DNA from 2 places in the Clostridium sp. AWRP genome. Region 1 is predicted to be linked to the other one. Evidence: riboswitches for the same ligand, from Rfam matches in the RefSeq annotation. Region 1 holds a riboswitch; the other holds the start of a gene.
What was found. A riboswitch is a leader RNA that binds a small molecule or an ion and turns the genes downstream of it on or off. The one in region 1 is predicted to bind cobalamin.
Positions count from the first base shown of each region.

Region 2: linked by a shared signal. The riboswitch ahead of hemA (glutamyl-tRNA reductase) and the one ahead of DMR38_RS11595 (DUF3467 domain-containing protein) in region 1 are both predicted to bind cobalamin.

Region 1 covers NZ_CP029758.2:2,520,056-2,528,555, reverse strand. The annotation lists gene DMR38_RS11615 (hypothetical protein) at 17-505, shown strand; gene DMR38_RS22305 (Ig-like domain-containing protein) at 595-5,163, shown strand; cobalamin riboswitch at 5,299-5,483, shown strand; gene DMR38_RS11595 (DUF3467 domain-containing protein) at 5,655-5,894, shown strand; cobalamin riboswitch at 6,056-6,242, shown strand; gene DMR38_RS11590 (hypothetical protein) at 6,545-7,360, shown strand; gene DMR38_RS11585 (cell surface protein) at 7,479-8,500, shown strand, end outside.
Region 2 covers NZ_CP029758.2:407,530-416,029, forward strand. The annotation lists gene DMR38_RS01880 (GtrA family protein) at 13-411, shown strand; gene DMR38_RS01885 (glycosyltransferase family 39 protein) at 424-2,613, shown strand; cobalamin riboswitch at 2,929-3,108, shown strand; gene hemA (glutamyl-tRNA reductase) at 3,266-4,462, shown strand; gene hemL (glutamate-1-semialdehyde 2,1-aminomutase) at 4,491-5,765, shown strand; gene DMR38_RS01900 (lipid II flippase Amj family protein) at 6,060-6,863, opposite strand; gene DMR38_RS01905 (HAMP domain-containing sensor histidine kinase) at 7,018-7,920, opposite strand; gene DMR38_RS01910 (ABC transporter permease subunit) at 7,939-8,500, opposite strand, start outside.

The DNA of each region.
Region 1 (8,500 bases):
CAAAAGAGGTGAGAAAATGAACAGATTTAAAGATTTAACAGGAAAGAAATTTGGACGTTTAACAGTTATGTCTGTTGCAAATAAAAAATATAAAGATAGGGGTGTTATTTGGAACTGCTTATGTGACTGTGGAAACAAAGTAAAAGTTAGAGAAAGACATTTAATAGATGGCGGAACTAGAAGTTGTGGATGTTTGATGATAGAACATACTAAAATTATTCAGGTTAAAGCAACTAATGTAGATAGGTTTAAAGGAACAAAAATAGGCCAATTAACACGTAAAATTTCTTCTAGTAATTCTAGTGGTTACAAAGGTATTAATTGGGATAAAAAAAGAAGTAAATGGAGAGTACGTTTAACTCTTGCAGGAAAAGAAAAACATTTAGGATATTTTGATAAATTGGAAGACGCAATAGAATGTAGAAAAAAAGGTGAGGAAAAATATTTTAAGCCTATAATTGAGGAATACAAAAAGTCTTCGAAAATTTTAAGCGTATCTTTTTAAGGAGATGGTATACAAGCAAGAACTTAAAAATTAATAATATTAAGATTAGTTTATATTACATAATCTTAGAATTTAGAAAGGAGAATGAAATGAAAAAGATATGGAAAAAGGCAAGTTTTGTTATGATGCTTATATTTACATTAATGACATTTGCACCATACACGGTTATGGCAGATACCGTACCAACAACATCAACGCCCTCTTTAACTCAAGATAAAGATGGAAATTATACGGTAAGTTCAGTAAAAGACTTAAACAAACTCAGGGGGGATATTGATAAGGGAATAGACTATTCGGGTAAAAATGTTCTGTTAACTCAGGATATTGATGTAGGTAAATCTGAATTACCTTTGAAATCTTTTACAACACAAAATACGTTTAATGGTACTTTTAATGGAAAATTTCATACTATAAGTAACTATAATGATCCCAAATCTGGTTTATTCAATATTATTAATAAAGATGGTATTGTGGAGAATGCTAGGATTGATGCTAACGTAGTTATTGAAGGTGATAAAATTGAAAATTATGGACTAATTGCTAATGAAGCAAGTGGAACAATTATTCGCTGTTTTTCAACAGGAACAATTACAAATAAGGTTAAAGTTTTTTTTGAAGCAGGAATAGTTGCTAGGGATACAATTGGACAAACAAGTAGTATTGCAGCTGGGTACTTAAAAGATTGTTACAGTAATGTAATTATTGATAATCAATCATCAGAGGAAATGGTGAGATATGCAGGAATTTGTTCAATGGGTGGTGAACAATTAGATCACTGCTATTTTTATGGTAAATTTACAGGAAATTATACTGGTGAACATAGCGATAAATGCCAACCAATCCTATGTTCAACCTATTATGATAGTAAAACTGGAGTTACCACAAGTGCAGAAAATTGTGCATATGATAAAGATGTATTAGGTTATACCCCATCTTCTTCTGATAATGGTAACCCCAAAGGTTATACAACTGCAGAAATGAAAAATAAAGATACATATACAGCTCTAGACTTTGATTTTGATAAAACCTGGAAAATAGATTCTTCAAATAATGGATATCCATATTTAAATTCAGAAAACACACAAAAAACAGCAGCAAAAGTGACTGTAGATGTGCAGGTAACGGCTGATGATAAAACTTATATTGTTCCTACTTCCCCAATTATTTATAATACAGATGATAGTCTTAAGACAACGGCAACTTTTAAAATAGTTCCAAGATCTGATGAAGATAAAGAGCTAATAAGCAAATATAATGTTAGCGCAACCTATAGTGGAGATGTATTTTTAAATGCACCAACTATTGGAGACGTGCCTATAGATATTGATACCAGTAAGGTTAAGATAAATTATAATTCAAATGAGGATTATCAGTTTGTACTTGGTAAAGTTCTGTCGTCAACTGCTAAACTCCTTGATAATGGTGCAGCAGGACCTACACAAGATGAACAAAAGCAGCAGATTGAAGATGCAAAAAAGGCAGAAGATATTCTTTATACCAAATTAGGCACCAAACTAGGTATTACAGGAGATGTACCTAAATTTAGCTGGGGTGGAGACAAATCTGCAGCTCCAGGAAAAGAAGGAACTGTTACTTTTTCAGATGAGGACTGGGGAATATTTTCATCGGCACGTTCTGGCTATACGGGAATAAGAGCAGGATATTATGATGACTGGTTTAAGAGTATACAGACAGGCTTGCAGAAAATGAAAGATGCAGGGGTAACTGCTCGGGATGTAAAGATGACGGAATGGGAGAAGTTAGTTCTGGCAATTACTGCTATAGGCTATGATCCAAGAGATATAAAAGCTTATGATTTAATAGACATAATTTCAAATAAGGAGTATGTGAAAGCATCAAATCAATATTTTACGCCGCAGTATGCAATTTATGCATTAACTTCTCGTAATTATATTGATCTTATTCCTAATGATGGAAAGCACATTACTAAAGATGATTTAGATGGATATATACATGAATGGGCCAAGGGTGCACTTGGGTCAAAAGGTGCTGATGGGTCAGCAGTAATAGGAAATACTACTCCTGATATGTGGACTATGAAATTACAACCAATTGCAGCTTATTATAATCCAGATGCAAAACCAGGAGACAAGTACTATGACGTAAAGCAGGCTATGGATCATGTATTTGCACAGTTTTCAAATGCCCAGACTTATAAGGGATCTTTCTGGGGCGGCAGTGTAGATCTTGATGGCAAAATTGATTTAAATAATGCCTGGACCAATGCCCAGGTGTATATGACACTTGGAATGGCACATGCCAATATTTTTGACAAGATGTATATAAAAGACGGCAAGACTATTTTGGATGGTGTACTTGAGAAGTTTGATGTGAAAAATGGTACTACTGATTTTGATAATTCATCTTATGAATCTGCACAAATATGTAGGGGATTGGATTCGCTTGTACGTGCAGCTGAAGGCAGAGTCTCAATTTTTGATTGTACAGATGTCAAAGATTCTACAGTCCCTGTAAACAATGCAATAGCAGCACTGCCGGATGTATATAAAATTACTTCAGCTGATAAGGAAAAGGTTGATGCCGCAAGAGATGCATATGATAAATTAAGTGATGTTAAAAAAGCTTCAATAAAGCAGGAAACGATGGATAAATTGACTGACGCAGAGAAAAAGCTGTCACAATCACAGCCAGTAAAAGTAACAGGAATAGGTCTTGATAAAACGAGTGCATATCTAATGAAAGGAGATACACTGCAGCTTACAGTGGCTATAACGCCTAAATATGCAACTAATACAAAAATAGATTGGTCAAGCAGTGATCCTACAGTGGCATCAGTGGATGAAAATGGAAAGGTAACAGCATTAAAAAAAGGAACAGCCGTAATAACAGCCGTATCTGAAGACAACAGGGATGCAAAAGCACAGTGCACAATAACAATAAAAGAAAATGTAAGTGTGACGGGAATAATTCTCGACAAAACAAGTGTTAAGTTGATACCAAAAGCTGCATTGCAGCTTATGCCAACCATAACACCAAACGATGCAACTAACCCAAAGGTGGATTGGTCAAGTAGTGATCCTACAGTAGCAGCGGTAGATAAAAGTGGAAAAGTAACGGCAATAAAAGTAGGAACCGCAACTATAACTGCAAATACTGAAGATGGAAATAAAACGGCATCTTGTGCTGTAACAGTTGTTGATGGTCAGGGAGCTATTGTTATTAATAATGTAAAGTTGAAAAACAAACTTGCCCTAGCAGCAGGAAAAGACAGTGACTATGAGGGATATTTCACACCGGATGATCTAGCATCTATAAAAGGAACTATTGACCTTTCAAATTTAGATATTACCGATAGTGATATGGATGTAATGAAATATCTTAAAGGAGTATCAGCTATAAACCTGTCGGATAACAAAGATTTAACAAACCTTAGTTTTAAAAAACTTAAATTTGACTGGACAATACCAAAGGGTTTGGACTTTAGTGGATGTACAGGTATGAAAGACATAAAAAATAAAATGTTTGCATTTGCTTCTAGTAAACTGACTTCTATTAAATTACCTGAAGGAATACCAAGTATTCCTTTTTCATGTTTTTCAAATAGTAAACTTTTAGCTTCTGTAGAAATTTCAAATACGGTTAAAAGTGTAGGCAACTTAGCTTTCAGTGGCTGCACGTCACTGGAATATATGAAAATACCAGGTAGTGTAACACAATTGGGAAATGGATGTTTTTCGGGTTGTACCAATCTTTCTGTATTAGACTTAACAGATACAAGTTTTACTAAGGACAATACTAAAGACACAAAATATCCTGATTCTACCATGATAATTTGTGGTAAAAATGCTAAACTATCACCCGGTCAGATATCAATAAAAACAGGTGGAGTTCAAAAAATTGCAAATGAAATTCCATCAGATAAAGGGGTTGTATGGGGAAGTACTGATGCAAATGTGGCTAAAGTTTCAAGTGAAGGTGTAATAACAGGAGTTAATCCAGGAACGGCATATATTTATGCAAAAACAGATGATGATAGTTATGGAGGAGTTTGTGCTGTAACAGTAACTAAGGATATACCGCCGCAGCCAGTAAGCGTAACAGGTATAAGTCTTGACAAGACAAGTACAAGTCTTACAGAAGGAGATACACTGCAGCTTACAGTAGCTGTAACGCCGAATAATGCAGCAAATAAAAAAGTAGATTGGTCAAGCAGTGATAAAACTATAGCAGCAGTAGATGAAAACGGAAAGGTAACAGCAGTAAAGGCAGGAACAGCAACAATAACAGCAGTGTCTGAAGACAACAAGGATGCAAAGGCACAGTGTACAGTTACTGTTACGGAAAATAATACGCCAAAACCAATAAAGATAACTAATTTGACAAAGGATATTTCATTTAAATTAGGCAATGATGCGAAAGTATCTGTAAAGGCAGAGAATAATTCTGGTAAAGACAAGGATGCATCACTATTAGTAGCACTATATAATGAGAGTGGTAAATTCATCAATTATATATGCGGTAAGCAGACGATAAAAAATGGAGATTCATCTATTTTAACAGGTATTATGAAACTTCCAGAAAAAGGAATATATAAATTGAAGGCATTTGTATGGGACAGTCTTGAAAATATGAATCCTCTTTCAGATATTATAGATATACCTGTCCAGTCAAAATAAATAAACAATAAAAAAGCTTCTATAGGATGAATTAGTTATTCTGTAGAAGCTTTTTATTACCTGTACAAGTTTTTCAGGAAAATAATGTTGACTTTTGAAAAAATATGTACTAACCTTAATATAAAGATAATAAAAATTTAATATTTAGTATTAGGTGCTGTCAAACGTGATAGTTAAAAGGAAAAGTGTAATAAACACTGCAGCCCACCGTTACTGTATGGAGGATGAAACCTTAATTATGTCACTGGATTTATATCCGGGAAGACAGGGGAGTAAGATGAATCTGAGCCAGGAAGCCTGCCTGATATGTAGTTAATTCTTTCGGAGGGGAAGAGGTTGATATTTTAAACTGCTTATAATTAAAAGTAAACGGTTATATTGACATGAGAGAACCCTAGTGGTTCTTTTTTAGTTATTAGATATTATATAAAGCTACGAGATAATTAAAGAAATAAATTAAACAAAAAATATGAAAGGCAAGGGTGAATCTTATGGATGAAAATATGAAATTAGAAGAAGAGAAGGAATTATATTCAAATAGGGTGGAACTTTCCGGAACTGTATACGATTTTCAGTTAGAATTTATGAAAGTATACAAAAAAGATGTAGAAGATAGTGTAAAAATATTTATGAGCCCACAACAAGCAAAGAGCATGAGTATGATTTTATTGAAATCAATTGAAAATTATGAGAATACTTTTGGAGAAATCAATATAAATCCTAAAAAATGATACTGAATTAAGTGACAGGCATTTTTAGGACAAGCTTACTAGACAGTATTTAATAACAAAAGTCATAATATTGTGGTTCACATTAATTTAATAAAAATTTTATAAATTATTGACAAATAAATAAAAGAGATGTAACATGAAAGTAATGACAATTGTAAATTAAATAATAATATTGAACAGGTTTCTTTTTAAGGAATTAATAGGGAAAGTGGTTAAAAGCCACTGCAGCCCCCGCTGCTGTAAGGAAGATGAAATTCACAATATGCCACTGAAGATATAATCTTTGGGAAGGTGTGAAAAGTAAGATGATACCAAGCCAGTATACCTGCCTGTTACAAGTGTATATGGTTCTTTCGGTGGGAAAGGTAAGTATTCAATGCCAATAACATCTGTTTACATTAAATATTCATAAATTCATGTCGTATACTGGAGACCTTCGAAAGAAAGAGGGTCTCTTTTTATCTTTTATTTACACAAATATATTTTTACGTTAACTTAATCTCACCTGAATTACCACCTAGTTTATTTTTCACAAAGGTTAAAAATATGATTGCCATTACATTTTAATTTCCAGGAGGTGATATAAAAATTTTATCATTGTCTTTTAAATTTGGACAAGCAACAATTAAAAATTTGGAGGAGTGTATAAAATGATTAGAAGATTAAAAAACAAATTATTTGCAACTTTGTGTATAACAACATTAACTTTGGGAGCTGCGGCTGCACCATCTGCTTTTAACAGTGTTCATGCTGCCTCAGCTGCTCAAACAAAGACTGTCTATGTGGATGTTGAGAAAAATGTTTTAGGACAAGCACCTATTTTACAGCCAGTAAAAGTTACACTCAGTGATACGAATACTATTGCTGATGCTACAAAACAGGCTGTAGGTGATGGAAATGTAAATATAGTTTCAAGCCAGTATGGAAGTTATATAACAGGTTTTAAGGATGCTACAGATAATCAAGATGCTTTTAAAGATTATTTATTTACGAACAATCTTAAAAAATTAACTAAAGGTATTGTTTTCAGAAAAGATTTACCACATCAACCTATTGTTACCGATGTAAATTATTTAAGTGAAAAGGAATGCGATGGAATTTCAGGTTGGATGTTTACAGTAAATAATGAATTGAATCATGACAGTACTTATTATAACGGAAGTACAGCATTAGATAATGTACCAGATGGAGCTGTAATTCGTTGGGAATTTACAGCAGCAATGGGAGCAGATATGGGGCTAAATAGTGCATATTTACCAACTCAGGTTACTTCTGATGGATATTATAACTGGGCGACTACTAAACTTGTTGATCCATTTTTTACAAGAGCAGATAAAACAACACTTATAGCAAAAATGGCAAATCATGCAAATAAAACAGATACAGCTTATACAAATGCATTAACTCAATTAGAAACTTTACAAGCTAAACAAAAGAATGTTGATGCTGCAGCTGGTGCTTTATAATAAAAGCAGATTTTCCCTAATTGATTAAGCAAATCTTTTAGATTGATACCGGGTTAAGATGTATTTTTTAACCTGGTATTTATTATATAATTTTAGAAAAATTAGAAAGGAGAACAAAGTGAAAAGGATATGGAAAAAAATCAGTCTTGTTATGATGCTTATATTTACTTTAATGACATTTGCACCATATACTGCTAGGGCAGATGCTTCACCATCGGTATCAATGCCATCTTTAACCCAGGATACAGATGGAAACTATACTGTAAGTTCAGTAGATGACTTGAACAAACTCAGAGGAGATATCGATAATGGCATAGACTATTCAGGCAAAAAAGTTATTTTGATACATGATATTGATATAAGTAAATCAAGTGTTCCTTTAAAATCCTTTACAACTAATAAAAATTTTGATGGTACTTTTGACGGAAAGTTTAACACTATAAGTAGTTATACAGATGCAGTATCCGGTTTGTTTGGGATTGTGGGAAAAGACGGAATTGTAGAAGATGTTAAAGTTAATGCAAATGTAACCGTTACAGATGCAAGTAAAGTAATTACTTCAACTTCAATTGAGGATGCAGCTTATGGGTTGATTACTAATCAAAGTGCAGGGATAATATCTAAATGTTCTACAAAAGGTATGATTAGAACAAATGAAGATAGTAATGGTACTGTTGCAGGAATAGTTGGTGATAGTGCTTTTACAGATGATGACTGGAATGAAATAGATGGGAATATAAATAATTGTTATAGCAATGTTACTTTTGATAATACAGCTGATGGCAGTAGATGTAGTGGAATTTGTACACAAACGAGTATGAACCCAGGTAGAAGCGTGGATCACAGTTATTTTTATGGTAAAATTTTAGGAAAATCAAATAAGTTTCATCCAATTATAAGTTTGGGTGATGACAGTGCATCTACCTGTGCATATGATAGTGATGTACTGGGATTTTCAAGTCCTTCCTTTATGGGAAGTCCTGTAGGCTATACTACAGCACAGATGAAAGATAAAGACAGCTACATAAAGCTTGGATTTGACTTTGATAAGATCTGGAAGATAGATCCTTCTGTAAACGATGGCTACCCTTACTTAAACCCTGATAGTTCAACTAAGACAGTAACAAAGGTAGTAGTAGA
Region 2 (8,500 bases), 2.1 Mb from region 1:
TTAATTAAAACTATGAATTTTATTTTCAATGGTAAACTAAAACTACTAAGTCGTTTTTCTGCCACTGGTGTAATAAATACAATAATAGATTTTGCTGTATTTACTATTTGCCAAAGTGTATTTGGATTGCATTATACAATAAGCCAGGTTATAGGATATAGTTTTGGAGTTGTAAATAGCTTCATATTCAACAAAAAGTGGACTTTTGAATACAAAAGTTCTGGAAAAAAGGTGATTCGAGAGTTATCTCAATTTGCAATAGTAAATCTCATTTCACTTATTGCAACACTCGTGTTTATGAGACTCTTAATAAATGATTTTAATTTAAACGTCTATTTATCAAAAATAGTTGTAACACTCATAGCTCAGGTAATAAATTTTTTATTATATAAAATATGGGTATTTAATTAGGGAGGAAAACTTATGAAAAGATTAAAATTTACAAAAGAAAGATTTGCACTATGTATAATTCTGGCCATATCTGCAATATTAAATTTTGCGAATTTAACTATAGAAGGATACGGAAATGGATATTATGCTGCAGGTGTAAAGAGTATGCTTATGAATTTTAAAAATTTCTTTTTCGTATCATTTGACCCCGCTGGATTTGTATCTATTGACAAGCCGCCTTTAGGTTTCTGGATACAAACTATATCAGCGAAAATATTTGGATTTAGCGGATGGAGTATATTATTTCCCGAGGCTCTTGCCGGAGTAATTTCAGTTGGAATCTTATATTATATAGTAAAAAGATCTTTTGGGGAGATAGCAGGACTTATATCAGCTCTATGTCTTGCAATAACACCAGTTTTTGTATCAACCAGCAGGAATAATACTATAGACAATCTATTAATTGTGACATTACTTTTTGCCTGCCTATTTTTATCCAAAGCTGCTGAAAAAGGCAAGCTTAAATATCTAATAATAAGTTTGGTTCTTGTAGGATTAGGGTTTAATATAAAAATGCTTCAGGCGTATATGATAGCTCCTGCTCTATATATAACTTATTTGATTTCTTCAGCTGTACCTGTAAAACAAAGAATAAAACACTTGATTATAAGTACACTTATTCTTGGAGTAATATCTTTATCATGGGCAATAGCAGTTGACTTGATTCCATCACAAAACAGACCTTTTGTAGGAAGCAGCACAAATAACACTGTTACTGAACTTATATTTGGACATAATGGACTGGAGAGACTTAGCAGTACTAATGGTGGTATGGGTAGAGGAGCATCAGGAAAGGGAAGAAATCCTCAATCTAAAGAATTTAGAAGTGGTTTCAGCAAAAATCAAGCAAATTCACAAAGTGGAAACAGTAATGTTCCTGGTGCAATGATACCTCTACAAAATTCGGAAAATTCTTCCAAAGGTCCACAAGGAGGTCCGGGAGGTCAGAATACACAAGGCAATTCCCAAAATCAAGGTGGTGGACCTGGCGGATCAAATGGACTTTCAGGAAGCTTTGGAGGACAGACAACAGCAGGTGTTACTAGATTATTTTCTAAAAATGTTTTGTCAGACCAGATAGTTTGGTTTTTACCTTTAGCTATATTTGGACTTGCTGCAGCTGTAATAGTAGAAAAGCTTAAATTTCCATTTGATAATAAGAAAAAATTAGGGGTAACATTATGGGCATTATGGCTGATACCTGAATTCATATATTTCAGCTGTACTAAAGGATTGTTTCATCCATATTATTTAAGTATGATGGCCCCTCCAATTGCAGCTTTATGTGGAATAGGACTTACTTCAATGTGGAAGCTATATAAGGAAGGCAGTATAAAATCATGGATAATGCCTGTAGCATTTATTGTAGAAGGATTGGTACATCTTTTGATGTTATCTTATTTTACTACTATATCCACTATTATAAAATCTATAATTATAGCAGCTATCATATTGTGTTTTGCATCTTCTGCACTGCTTATAATATACAGATTAGTCAAGAAAGGAAATTTGGAACAAGGTAATAATGAAGGGTTTGCTAAAATATTTGGAGCACTTGCACTTGTAGGAATTTTAGTAACACCTGCTATCGGCTCTGCTGCTGCTATAACTCACAGCTTGAGTTCTTTGCCTGCTGCAGGATTGGAGCTTTTATCAAATGGAAAATCGAACAATTTCATGATGATGGATGGACAGAATAGCAGTAGGAATTCAAAGCTTATAAAATTCCTTGAAAGTCATACTTCAAATGAAAAATATGCTCTTGTAGTTTCAAGTTCTGCTTCTGCTGAAGATATAATAATTGAAAGCGGCAAAAGCGTAATGGCTCTTGGAGGTTTCTCAGGATCTGACAAGATACTTTCTCTTGATCAATTTAAACAAATGGTTAAAAAAGGTGAGGTGAGATATGTACTTACAGGAGGTATGGGAGGAAGAGATTCTCAGGATATAATGAATTGGATTCAGAAAAATGGCAAAGCTGTTTCAACTACTGAATGGAAAGATACTACTAATTCTCAAGCTCAAAAAAGTGAAAGTTCTACTAATAATACTGCTAATAGTGAAATAGATAGTAACTCAACAAGAAACAGCAACTTACATTTTCAAGGAATGGGCCGCATGGACAATGAAACACTGTATGATTTAAAAGGCACTGTAAAATAGAGGTAGAGTTTCTAAACAAAAAAATAAACTTATACTCCGGATATTTTTAATAATTAAAAATTAAGAGTTAAGAATTAATAGTTATGGATGATTTTCTTCCGTTAGTACTTCAGAAAATATGAAACATAGCATCACTTATCCAAAGATTCAATAAGTTTCAAATTTAAAATTTTTCGCAGCGTAGAGGAGAAAAATTCACCTTTACTATTCATTCTTAATTATCAATTCTTAACTTAAAAATATGATTGTGTATAAGTTGATTCTTTTTATGATAATGTTATAATTAAAATGAAAATTAATGTTGTAAAATAAAATTTAATAAATAATAGTATAGGTTTAATTATATTTAATTAAAAGGGAATCAGGTAAAAATCCTGAACTATCTTGTAGCTGTATTAGGTGAATTTAAGTAGGACAAGCCACTTGTAAATAGGGAAGGCGTACTTAGATGATGAAGCTTAAGTCAGAAGACCTGCCTATATAATAGGCCATTAACTCTACAAGTGATAGGGGGCATTGTAATAAATAAAGCATTTATTACTTATGTTTTATGTGTGAATACCTTTTAACACTTAGTTAAAAGGTTTTTTAGGTATATAGTAAAGTTATATTTTAATTATAATAATATAGTTGTAATATTGGAGTTGATAAAATGATACAACTTATAGGGGTAAAAAGTGAATGTGATATTGAAATAAGGCAAAGGTTCTCTATTGTATCGTCAAAATTAGAAAATAAGTTAAAGAATGTTTATAAAATTACGGGAAACGTTTTAATTTTGAGTACTTGTAACAGAACAGAAATATATGTGGATTCTAATACACAAGGGGAAGAAATAATAAATGCTGTATTTAATGCTTTAGGTTGGAGTATAGAACTTACTACATATACCTTCTATGCAAAGAATAAAGATGCTATTAAGCATTTAATGGAAGTAAGTTGTGGTTTCCATTCTAAAATTTTGGGAGAAGATCAAATTTTAGGACAAATTAAGACTGCATATAATATGGCATTAAAAGCTAAGACTATAAAAGGACAGCTTCAGAGGCTATTTCAGAATGCAATAACTTGTGGTAAGAAGTTTAAGAATGACTGTGAAATGTATAAAATACCTGTATCTGTACCATCAATAGCTGTTAAAGAGGCAGAAAAGAGCAAAGTAAAAAGGTATATGGTAATTGGGTTTGGAGAAATAGGAAAGCTTGTACTCAAATATTTAGCTGGTTTGAATACTGAAATTGTATATATCGTAGTGCGTGATTTGAATAAAGTTAAAGACTTATATGAAAATTGTAATTGGATTAAGTTTATAACTTTTAAAGAAAGAAAAGCTTATTATAGCAATGTGGATTGTATTATAAGCTGTACTTCTGCACCTCATGCTGTAGTCTACAAAGAAGAACTTCCTAAAAAGAAATTTCTCATATTTGATCTTGCAGTACCTAAAGATGTAGATGCAGATGTATTAACTCTTCCGGATGTAAAAGTATATGACATAGATAATATAAGTAGCATTGATGAAAATAATAAGATTATGCGAAAAGAAAAGATGGAAAAGTACAGGTATATCATCAAGGAATATATAGATGAATTCATAAAATGGCAGTCCTTAGATGAGCTTTCACCGGAAATACAGAAGATGAAAAATTTCGGAAGTGAAATATGTGAAAAGAGAATAGAGACTTTTAAAAATAAAAGGTATACAAAGGATAATGAAGTACTCGTACAAACTATGATACAGAGTACAGCCAAAGTTTATATAAACAGGGCTATAGATGTATTAAAAGAAGCAAAACTTCAAGGAAAAGAAGATGAATATTTAAAGCTTATAAATAAAATATTCTGTTAATGATGAAGAAATGGAGATGTAAAACTTAATGAGAAATGATGATATATTTAATGAATCTAAATTATACATGCCAGGAGGAGTAAATAGTCCTGTTAGAGCATTTAAAGATGTGCCATTGAATCCACCTGTTATAAAGAGGGGAAAAGGAGCTTATATCTATGATGAAGATGATAATAAATACATAGATTTTGTATGTTCCTGGGGCCCTATGATTTTGGGACACTGTGATGATGATGTGGTAAAGGCTATAAAGGACACGAGTGAAAATGCTATATCTTTTGGTGCTACTACAGAGCTTGAATTGGAGCTCGCAAAATATGTATGTACTACTTTGGATAATGTAGAAATGCTTAGAATGGTAAATTCAGGAACAGAAGCAACTATGAGTGCAGTAAAGCTTGCTAGGGGATGTACTGGAAAAAATAAGATAATAAAATTTGCAGGCTGTTATCACGGCCATTTTGATGATTTTTTAGTAGAAGCAGGTTCTGGAGTCATGACAGAAGGAATTCCGGGAAGTGCTGGAGTTCCTGAAGACAGTGTAAAAAATACTCTAATAGCTAAATATAATGATCTTTCTAGTGTGGAGAAAATTTTTGAGAAACATGGCAAAGATATTGCAGCAATTATAGTGGAACCAGTAGCAGGAAATATGGGGGTAATTCCTGGAGATGCCAGTTTCTTAAAGGGGCTTCGCAGTATTTGTGATAAAAATGGAAGCTTGCTTATTTTTGATGAAGTAATGAGTGGATTTAGAGTGGCCTATAAAGGTGCTCAGAGCATTTATGGAATAAAACCAGATATAACTACTTTTGCAAAAATTATAGGAGGAGGTCTTCCTTGTGGTGCCTACGGCGGTAGAAAAGAAATTATGGAGAAACTTTCACCAATGGGACCTGTTTATCAGGCAGGAACGATGTCCGGAAATCCTCTTGTAATGGCTGCAGGAATTGCAACTTTAAAGAAATTACATGACAATCCTGATTACTATGAACATCTTGAAAAATTAGGTGCAAAATTGGAACAGGGAATAAAAGATGTAGCAAAAAAGAAGGACATAAATGTTGTAGTAAATAGGTGCGGAGCAATGTTTGCTATATTCTTTACTAAAGATTCAGAAGTTAGAAATTATGAAGATGCTAAAAAATGTGATACTGCTCTTTTTGCGAAGTATTTTCAACATATGATAAGCAAAGGCATTTATATTGCTCCTTCTCAATTTGAAGCTGTATTTTTAAATGTAAAGCATACTGAAGGGAATATTGATAAATTCTTAGAGGCATTTAGTACGTTTGAAGCCTAAAGTGTAGATTACTAAACAAAAAATAAATTTATGCTCCGAATATTTTTACAAACACAAACACGTTAAATATTTTAATAAGCCTAAGTAAAAAATTCTAAAAAAGCTAAGAACTTTTGAAAACTCGTACCTCAGACAATTCAAAAGTTCTAAGTTTTTACGAATTTTTTCCTAAGGCTTATGTACAAAATATTTAAAAGAGCATCATTATTGTAAAAATATGCCTGCGTATAAGTTGATTTTTAAGTTAGAAACTAAACCTTACAGTTTAAAAATTAAAACAAATTTTCAAATCAACTAAATTAATCTTGCTATAAGTACTATCAGATGTGAAGCAGGCACTAATATTAATTGTGCTAATATACTTCCGATAATCAATCCACCCACAATAAAAATTATGCAGCGGTTAAATTCCAATTCTGTACGTTCTCCTCTTATCACATCATCTGTCATCATAGATAAATATGGATCAATAAATATAAACATGAATATTGTTGAAATACTGTTAATTACAGATGCTAAAGTGCTGCAAGTGGTTCTTAAACTAGGATCTAAGCATCCAGCATATAATGATGATAAAATACTTATACTAGATATAGAAAATGCAATAATGTTTAATAAAATTATCTTTTTAGGAGTTTTTCTAAAGTTCCTTAATTCAGATAAATTTTCTTTTTTGGGAATTGAAATACTATTTTTAAACTGCTCAATTCCTGATTTTGAAAATGCATGAATCATCAATTTAGGTAAAGATCTATAAATACTAAATGATATAACCAATTTGCTAAATATTTTTATAAAAGTTGGCATTAAAATTGCACCAACTATTGTGGCTAAAGTAATAGAAAAAACTATCCATCTAAAAATATACAGTAAGTTACTAGAATGACCTGTATTTATGCCATTTTCAATAGTTTTTGCTAACAATGGAGCTTGAATAGTATTAGCTGTTCTTTGTATAAGTACAAAAATATTAAATACAGCAAAAGATACTGCAATTCTACCAGTTTTTATTCCCACAGTTCTAGTAGAATATGCTAATGTTCCTATAACATAAATAATAAAAGTTAGGATAAAAACTAAATATACTTGTATTGTCATTTTTCTTACCACCTTAGGGCTTTTATTAGTTTATTTCATAAATTTGTATATGCAAATTATATCACAATTTTAATTTTGATAGGAACTTATAAAATGAAAATAGTACATACATATATAAAGGTGGATAGTCACCAGACCTTGCATTTGTATAAAATTAAGAAATTTTCCACTTTATAATGATACTTAGTTTGTTGTCTTTTAAATTAGCAGTAATGCTGTGTCCCATCTGTTCAACCAAAGCTTTTGTTATGGCAAGACCTAATCCAGTGTTTTTACCTGTTCTCGTACGATCTCCTGTAAAAAATCGTTCAAATAGGTGATCTATATCGTCTGGTTTTAAGTTATCGGCATTATTCGCAAATGTAGTTACAATGTAATTTCCATCTTTTTTTAGAGATACGGAAATAAACTTATTACCGTGTTTTAAAGCATTTTGAATGAGATTTGAAAATACACGTCTTATTGCATTTTCATCTCCTATAATTTCAGATACACTTTCATCAATTTCAATTAAAGGTTCAATTTCTTTATTTGTAAAATCGTTGTAAAAAGATGCTATTAGTTCGCAGAGTATATTTGAAAGTGAGATAGACTCTAATTCAAAAGCATATTCATTAGCTTCAAGCCTTGATAGGTCAAAAAAACCTGATATAAGCATTTTTAAAGATTTTGCACGATTTAGTATGATGTCCATATATTCATTTTTTTCATCTTTTGATAGGTCATCACTTTTTATAAGTTGAATATATCCTATAATGGAGGTAAGGGGAGTACGCAGGTCATGGGAAATGTTTGCTATAGCCTGCCTGAGTTCCATATCCATATGTTTGTACTTTACTTCTGTCTGCTGTTTTTTATCTATATTTTTGTTTATTTCTATGGCTAAATTTTGAAGACTGCGGTTTTGAAAGGACAATGTCACTTTTTGGTTTGTATCTATGTCGTTTATTTTCTTCAAGTTGACAGTTATATGTTTGATTTCACTTCTTGTAAGAAAAAGCAGGGTGATACTTATACCTGCCAAAATTCCTAATAAAATTATAATAAACAAGTACATATATATCACCCTTTCAAGTTATTTGATTTCCATTTTTCTAAATATTATAATACCTATTATAGTAAAAATAATAGTATATGCAAATCCCAGTCCTGCAGAAGGGAGCATTTGCAGCAAAGTTAAGTTTGGATTTTTTATTGGAGTTAGCGCATTTATGTTAGTAGTAATTAAAATGTTGTAAATTCCATAAAATTTATTGGATACAAGTGCACAAAGCAATTTTATAAAATTGCCCATTAAAGCAAATATAGCTGCATAAGTATAGGCATATGCATATTGATTTTTTAATATAAAGCTGAGGAATACACCAAAACTAATTGCAGCTATATAAAGTGGTATGGCGCATAAAATCCTTAATGATAAGTTTATTAAAAATGCAGGACTTAAATTTCCGGGTTTAAGAAATAAAAAGGTGCTTCCTACAAAAAAAATTAATACTAATAAGCAGGTTATAAAAGATAAAATTATAGGAATAATTACTTTTGAAATATATAGTTTTTCTCTTGATAAGCCTGAAACCATTACATTTCTTAAGGTTTTATCCTTTAATTCTTCTGTGACATCAATATACATCATAACT